2 regions of the Paenibacillus sp. GD4 genome follow, and region 1 is predicted to be linked to the other one. Evidence: predicted binding sites of a transcription regulator. Region 1 holds the regulator's gene; the other holds the start of a gene.
What was found. Region 1 encodes LexA, which represses DNA repair genes until DNA is damaged. Its sites were predicted from a motif close to CGAACATATGTTCG; they were not measured.
Positions count from the first base shown of each region.

Region 2: recA (recombinase RecA) is a predicted target of LexA. The motif match lies at 2,370-2,383, and genes of this name have one in related genera.

Region 1 is NZ_JAVCYK010000001.1:425,785-429,937, forward strand. Features, by position in the region: gene RAC89_RS01915 (HAD family hydrolase) at 1-446, opposite strand, end outside; gene RAC89_RS01920 (hypothetical protein) at 488-1,003, opposite strand; gene RAC89_RS01925 (DUF896 domain-containing protein) at 1,032-1,235, opposite strand; gene RAC89_RS01930 (LysM peptidoglycan-binding domain-containing protein) at 1,471-1,836, opposite strand; gene lexA (transcriptional repressor LexA) at 1,984-2,604, shown strand; gene glnA (type I glutamate--ammonia ligase) at 2,921-4,153, opposite strand, start outside.
Region 2 is NZ_JAVCYK010000001.1:30,907-35,059, forward strand. Features, by position in the region: gene rimO (30S ribosomal protein S12 methylthiotransferase RimO) at 1-387, shown strand, start outside; gene pgsA (CDP-diacylglycerol--glycerol-3-phosphate 3-phosphatidyltransferase) at 384-965, shown strand; gene RAC89_RS00155 (competence/damage-inducible protein A) at 1,025-2,272, shown strand; gene recA (recombinase RecA) at 2,458-3,507, shown strand; gene RAC89_RS00165 (RecX family transcriptional regulator) at 3,606-4,153, shown strand, end outside.

The DNA.
Region 1 (4,153 bases):
TATTTGGATTTTAATTGATCCAGCACCTCGAAGGTTTCCTCATAAACGATCGGACGGCTGCGTCTCTCAGCCGGGAACAGCTCCGCTAATCGGGCACCCAGCTCCGCATCTTCTATCCCTAACGCCTTCAGTCCTCTTGTCCAGGACTGCTTGCGGTATTCCGGGGCCAGCGCCTCCAGCTTGCGGAACTCTTCCTGCTCGCCCTGACTGAACCGTGCCCACAATCCTTCGAACGGATTGATCCCGATCATCTTGGTGAACGGAAACGTTTCGTAGGACTCATACAATGCCCTGGCTTCACTTCTAACCGCTTCCTCAAGATGAGCAGGCTCAATGGCATAATGCTTGGCCGCCTCCTCGCACGTTGCTGCGAACGCTTCCTTCACGCTGCGCTCATCCCACAGCAGCGTGTCATCCAGATCAAACAAAACCGCTTTAATAGCCATTTTCCTTGTCTCCCCCAAAACCCATAAATATGTTTACTTGTCTAGGCCTCATTCTTAACCGGAATCGAATGACGGCCGGCAAACTCCTTCAAGCCTTCCTGCATGGAAGCGATGGAGAAGCGGTGAAACATTCGGGTGAACACCCAACGGGTGTTTTTGCCCTTGAAGCCGATAGTAACACTATCCTTATGAAACACAAACTCGCTAATGTCATCATGCTTGAAGGTACGATCTCCGCCAAACCGGCGGGAAGTAATCGAATCCTTCCCTACCTTCAAATAAGGACGACGCAGCCAGAAAATAAACAAGCCGAGGAAAATGTAGCTGCCCCCGGTGATCCAGTACAGGTTATCGTCCTGCCTGGTTTCACGGAAAATAATGAAGCAAAAAATCCCTGTCAGCACGAGCAGGATTGGCAAAAACCAGCTTCTTCCCCGATAAACCGTAGACTCCTCCGTTGTTGTCGCAGCGGTTATTTGTTGTTTCCCGTACTTCTGCCGATGCTTGTTCGCCATCTTACGATTGCGTCGGACCATGCGTTCCCAGTTACGCGCCATTTCCAATACCCCTTATTGTCCGTTTACCCTATTTTTTCTCTTCCTCATCGTCGACAAACTTAATGTTATCCAGCTGGGATCGTAACGAAGATTTGAACGCGTCGATATATTTCCTTCTTAGCTCGTTACGCTCTACCACTTCCTCATCGGTGAGTCCGTCCGCCTTCGCTTTGCGGGCCAGCTCATTAATCCGCTTGACGTTCGCATCGTGTTCGCTTTCGTGTTCGCTCATGACTACCCTCCAAGTTATGACTTGTCCAATGGTGATGAAGGAAACCTGCATTTACCTCATCGTCCCTTAATACTTTGACACTAAGGGGTAGGATTGTCAAGTGACGAGAGGGGAATGATCGAGAATACCAAGCATAGAAAAAAGGCGCTGCTTCGGATTCGACAGCACCTTCATCTTATAGTAAGACCCGCGTATTATCACAACTAAAAATTGTAATGGTCATAGCTAAACCCACTCACGGAAGCAACAGCTTCTGCCCTACTTTAACATTGCTGTTCTTCAGCCCGTTCATCTTCCTCAGCTCATGCACATAATCACGAACATCCGTTCCCTTCGTTGCGTGTTCAGTAGCGATCGACCATAGCGTCTCCCCCTGGTCCACGATAACCACTGCCTGCTCGGGCTCACTTTCAGTCGCAGCATAAGCGTCCTGGTCGCCGAACAGCGAAGCACCGAAGGCTCCGAAAGATAAGAAAAGCAATAAGGCCGTCACGGTAAAGATCACACGAGCGTTTAAGCCGTTGTTCTTCTTCTTGCTATGTAGCTGCTTGGACTCGTCAGCAGAATTGTATCTATGAATAAGTGTAGGATTTTGAATCATTAGTAATCGCCCCCCCAAACATTTGTTCTGTTCATAATATAACACGAACAAATGTTTGTGTCAACGATTTTTCGAACTCATGTTTGTACGAACTCCGGTTCTGTGTTATACTCCAAGTAATGATTACCAAAATTGGAGTTGATACGAATGAGCAAGATTTCCAACCGCCAACAGGCGATTTTGGATTTCATTAAGAATGAAGTTCGGGACAAGGGGTATCCCCCTTCGGTTAGAGAGATCGGCGAAGCGGTCGGACTCGCTTCCAGCTCCACGGTACACGGACATCTGGAGCGTTTGGAGAAGAAGGGGTTAATTCGCCGCGACCCTACCAAGCCGCGGGCCATCGAGATTTTGGACGGTACGGAGAATGACGGCGCTTATTCGGTGTCCGTTGCCCGCGTGCCATTAATCGGACGAGTTACGGCAGGCGTCCCGATCACCGCTACGGAGAACATTGAGGATTACTTCCCTCTGCCAAGCCACTTCGTTGGCGACAATAAGGTTTTTATGCTGAGCGTCATCGGGGATAGCATGATTGAAGCCGGCATTCACAACGGGGACTATGTCATCGTCCGCCAGCAGCAGACCGCGAATAACGGAGAGATCGTGGTGGCTATGACAGAGGAAGACGAGGCGACTGTAAAAACCTTCTATAAGGAAAAGGATCACATTCGTCTTCAGCCGGAGAATCCCGCACTGGAGCCGATCCGCTTGAAGCACGTGACCATTCTCGGCAAAGTCATCGGCCTCTTTAGAGATATTCATTAAACTCACAAACGCTCCAATCTACTTCACGGTAGAAGGAGCGTTTTTTATTGGCAACTGAAAGACTCTCCCGAAATCTGCAATAGTACAACTTTGAAGCCTTCAAAATCGTCACTTAAGACGTATTTCTGCGAATAAGCACCAATATACGGGGTGAATTGCTATCAGCAGCCTCTTTCCCCATACATTTTTGTATAATCGCACAAATGCACCAATGCCCCCCTTTCGCAATCCATTTGTTGTGCATTTGCAGAAATCGGGCAAAAAAGAAAAAGACCCGGATGAGATCACAAAAGGATCTCATTCGGGTCTCACTAGCTTAATATAAGGTCAAATACTGCTCGCGTTCCCATGCGTGAACCTGCGTGCGGTAGATATCCCACTCGATTTCCTTCAGCTCAACGAAATGAGCCAGTGCATGATCGCCCAATGCATCGCAGATGACGTCATCGCGCAGCAGCTCGTCGATCGCTTGCTTCAGATTCACCGGCAAGCTCGGAATCCCCTGCTCTTCGCGCTCCTCTTCCGTCATCACGTAGATGTTACGGTCGGTTGGAGGCGGCAGCTGGGTCTTGTTCTTGATACCGTCCAGGCCGGCCTTCAGCATAACCGCCAGCGCCAAGTAAGGATTCGCTGCCGGATCCGGGTTACGCACTTCTACGCGTGTACTCACGCCGCGGGATGCCGGAATCCGGATCATCGGGCTGCGGTTGCTCGCCGACCAAGCTACGTAGCAAGGTGCCTCATAGCCTGGTACCAAACGCTTATACGAGTTAACGGTAGGGTTCGTGATCGCAGCGAACGCGCGCGCGTGCTTCAAGATACCTGCCATATATTGTCTGGCCGTAGCGCTCAGACCCAGCTTGTCGCTCTCGTCATAGAACGCGTTCTCGCTGCCGCGGAACAAAGACTGGTGACAGTGCATGCCGGAGCCGTTCACACCGAACAATGGCTTTGGCATGAAAGTGGCATGCAGCCCATGCTGACGGGCTACGGTTTTCACTACAAGCTTGAACGTTTGAATCTGGTCAGCGGCCTTCAAGGCATCCGCATATTTGAAATCGATTTCGTGCTGACCCGGAGCAACCTCATGGTGAGAAGCTTCGATTTCGAAGCCCATTTCCTCCAGCGTGAGAACGATCTCGCGGCGGCAATTTTCGCCAAGGTCTGTAGGAGCAAGGTCAAAATAACCGCCTTGATCGTTCAGCTCCATGGTCGGGTTGCCCTTCTCATCGGTCTTGAACAGGAAAAATTCCGGCTCCGGACCTACGTTCATCGCTGTATAGCCCATCTCTTCGGCTTCCTTCAGCGCCGCCTTCAGAATGCCGCGAGGGTCTCCCGGGAACGGACGGCCGTCCGGCAAATAAACGTCACAAATCAAACGGGCAACGCGATCTTCCGTAACCCAAGGGAACACAACCCAAGTATTTAAATCAGGGTATAAGTACATGTCGGATTCTTCAATACGAACGTAGCCTTCGATCGAGGAGCCGTCGAACATCATTTTGTTGTCGAGAGCCTTCTCCAGCTGACTTAACGGGATTTCCACGTT
Region 2 (4,153 bases), 390 kb from region 1:
TTCGAGAATTTGAAGCAATTCGTTCGTGAAATGCAGTTTGATCGTTTGGGCGTATTTACGTATTCGCAAGAAGAGGATACACCGGCATCCCGCCTGCCTGACCAGCTGCCTGAGGATGTGAAGGAATACCGGGCGAATGTGCTGATGGAAATCCAACGCGAAATTTCCAATGAGCGTAACGGGCACCGCATCGGACAAGTAATCGATGTGCTGATCGAGAAGTACGACGGACGCAACGATGTGTACGTAGGCCGTTCCCAGTACGACGCTCCGGAAATCGACGGAGAAGTATTCGTCGGCGGAGCTAAGCTTGCCATCGGCCAAATGGCCAAGGTGCGTATTACCCACTCGTTCGAGTTCGATTTGTCCGGGGAGGTTGTGGCATGAACCTGGCCAACCGCATCACCTTGGTTAGGATTCTCTTAGTTCCCATCATTATGTTCTTTTTGCTCGTAAAGGTGAAATTTCCACACATCCGGATCGAGCAATTCAGCATTACCTACAATCAAATTATCGCCGTGCTGATCTTTATTATTGCTGCCAGCACGGATAGTCTCGACGGTTATATCGCACGGAAGAGAAAGCTTGTCACGAATTTGGGCAAGCTTCTCGACCCGCTTGCGGATAAGCTTCTTGTTTCCGCCGTGCTTGTATCTCTGGTTGAGATGGATAAGCTTGATGCATGGATTGCGATTGTTATCATCAGCCGCGAGTTTGCCGTGACGGGATTGCGCCAAATCGCCTTGCTGGAAGGCCATGTCATGGCGGCCAGCAAGTGGGGCAAATGGAAGACCGGCGTTCAGATTACGGCTATTATCGCGCTTCTCATTAACAATTTTCCATTCGCGCTCATCAATTTCCGATTCGATGTAATAGCAAGCTGGGTGGCTGCCATTATCACCCTGTATTCCGGTTACGATTATTTTGTGAAAAATAAGCATGTCATGAACTTAGATGACGCATAAACAGTAGGCCTCGCCTATTGTTTTTGTATTTTATCCCACGCCGAAAGCGGGTACATAACATGAAAGCCGAAATCATTGCGGTAGGAACCGAATTGCTGATGGGCCAGATCGTCAATACGAATGCACAGTACATAGCCCGTGCTTGCGCGGATATCGGGGTAGGCGTGTATTATCAGACCGTGGTTGGAGATAACCCGGAGAGAATGATGGAAACCTTTCGTATTGCCATGAGCCGAGCAGATGTTGTCATTTGTACAGGGGGGCTTGGACCGACACAGGACGACCTGACGAAGGATGTGCTGGCCGAGCTGGTTCGGCAGAAGCTGGTGCTGCACCGGCCTTCCATGGAGAAGATCGAGGAGCTGTTCCGCAAACGGAACATGCCGATGGTGGAGAGCAATGCCCGTCAGGCATTGATGCCGGAGCACAGCGATCCGCTGCAGAATGACACAGGTCTTGCCGTTGGAGTAGCGTTAACTTTCGAGGGAACACATTTTATTCTGCTGCCGGGGCCACCGAAGGAAATGAAGCCGATGTTCGACCGCTATGCAGCTCCATGGATTCAGTCCAGACTGGAGGGAGTACAGCCGCTGCATTCGGTGATGCTGAAATTTGCCGGAATCGGCGAATCGCTGCTGGAGCATGAATTGATTGATTTAATAAAGGAGCAGACGGATCCTACCATCGCGCCTTATGCAAAGGAAGGAGAGGTAGCGATACGTCTGACTACTAGGGCAGCTACGGCTGCAGAGGCAGAGAGCAGGCTTAAGCCGCTGGAAGAAGAAATTCGCCGGCGTTTAGGACAGCATGTATATGCTTCGGAGGATATTACAATCGAACAGCAAATCGTGCGGATGCTGAAGGAGCGCGGACAGAAGCTGGCTGTAGCGGAGAGCTGCTCCGGCGGTCTGCTGAGCGATATGCTGACGGCCATACCGGGCAGCTCCGCAGCGTTTGCGGGAGGCATTGTCTGTTACTCCAATGAGCTGAAGCATAAGCTCCTGGGGGTGCCTATGGAGCAGCTGGAGGGGCCGTCGGCTCTGGGGGCGATCAGCGAACAGACGGCGAGAACACTCGCAGAGCAGCTGCTTGTTCGGGTGACGGCGGATTACGGCATATCCGTCACAGGGGTTGCCGGTCCGGACGAATCGGAAGGCAAGCCGGTCGGAACTGTCTACGTTGGACTTGCGGTTCGCGGCGGGCAAACGACGGTATTTCCGCTGCAGCTCTCGGGAAACCGGGAATCTATCAAGCTTCGCTCGGCGAAAAGCGCTTTATACCAACTGTGGAAGCTGCTAAAAACATAGTTGCCAATCCATAGAAAGTAAGCTATAATTTCTTATAACGGAAGCACCGTAACAAGTTCATCATCAATTTGTTACGGTTTTTCTTTTGCCACTGATGCGAATGTATGTTCGAAAAAATACTTGGCAACGGGTCAAAAACAAGTTATGATAGAACTATACCAATTTGGAAGAAGGAAGTGAGTTTTTTGGCAGATCGGCGCGCAGCACTGGAAAATGCCCTCCGTCAAATTGAGAAGCAGTTTGGCAAAGGGTCGATTATGAAGCTGGGTGAATCCACCCACATGCAGGTAGAAACGATTCCTAGCGGATCTCTAGCATTGGATATCGCACTCGGTATCGGCGGCTTTCCGCGGGGTAGAATTATAGAGGTCTACGGTCCGGAATCCTCCGGTAAGACCACCGTAGCGCTCCATGCGATCGCTGAGGTACAGAAGGTCGGCGGAACAGCAGCGTTCATCGATGCAGAGCACGCATTGGATCCGCTGTATGCCAGCAAGCTTGGCATTAACATTGACGATTTGCTGCTCTCCCAGCCGGACACGGGCGAGCAGGCGTTGGAGATTGCAGAAGCACTTGTTCGTAGTGGTGCAGTTGACATAATCGTTATTGACTCCGTTGCGGCTCTAGTACCGAAGGCTGAGATTGAAGGCGAGATGGGAGATTCACACGTGGGTCTTCAGGCGCGGCTGATGTCTCAAGCGCTTCGTAAGCTGTCCGGTGCGATCAACAAGTCGAAGACGATTGCAATTTTTATTAACCAGCTTCGTGAGAAGGTAGGCGTCATGTTCGGTAATCCGGAGACAACACCAGGCGGACGAGCTCTGAAGTTCTACTCTTCCGTTCGTTTGGATGTACGCCGAATCGAGACCATTAAGCAAGGCAACGATATGGTAGGTAACCGCACACGCATTAAGGTCGTAAAGAATAAGGTTGCTCCTCCGTTCAAGCAGGCGGATATCGATATTATGTACGGGGAAGGGATTTCCAAGGAAGGAAGCATCATCGATATCGGTACGGAGATGGATATCATTCAGAAGAGCGGCGCATGGTACTCCTTCAATAACGACCGCTTGGGACAAGGCCGTGAGAACTCCAAGCAGTTCCTGAAGGAAAACCCGCATGTTGCTGATGTGATCGAGAAGAAGATTCGCGATAATAGCAATTTGGTGGCTCCTGTCATGTCCAATCAGGATGATGAGGATGAAGAAGAAGAATTGGCATTGCTCGGTGAATAGGGATTAGGAGGAAAGGCACCTGTTGCAGGGTGCCTTTCCTTGTTTAAGTTCGCCTAGGAATTACGGAGCCAGTTTTCAAAGGAAGGAGGGCATGTCCCATGTCTGAGCCAGTGTTAGCTTCAGGGATCATTACCAAGGTAGAACGGCAAGCCCGAGCACAGAACCGATATAACTTGTACATAAACGATCAATATGCCTTCTCCGTACATGAGGATGTCCTGATCAAATATCGCCTGTTTAAGGGCGAAGAAATCGAGAAGGAGCAGTATGAAGCGATAGTACTCGAGGAGGAGCGGCAGAAGGCTTATCTGAATGCCGTACGCCTATTATCCAGCCGCCTGCGGACAGAGCATGAAATCAAAACCCGGTTGAAGCAGAAGAGCTTCTCGGAAGAAATCGTTCAAGAAACCGTGGAGCGGCTGAAAACGGAAGGGTACCTCAATGATTCGATGTTCGCCGATCAGTTGACCCGTCAGCGGCTCCATTCCCAAAAGAAGGGAAGGCATTTTATCAAGCAGGAGCTGCAGCAGAAGGGTGTCAGCAAGGAGCGGATCCAGACGGCGATCAGCCAGGTGGACGAGGAAACCGAATTTCAAATGGCTTATGAGCTGGCGAGCAAAAAGTATCGAAATGAGCTAAAAACGGA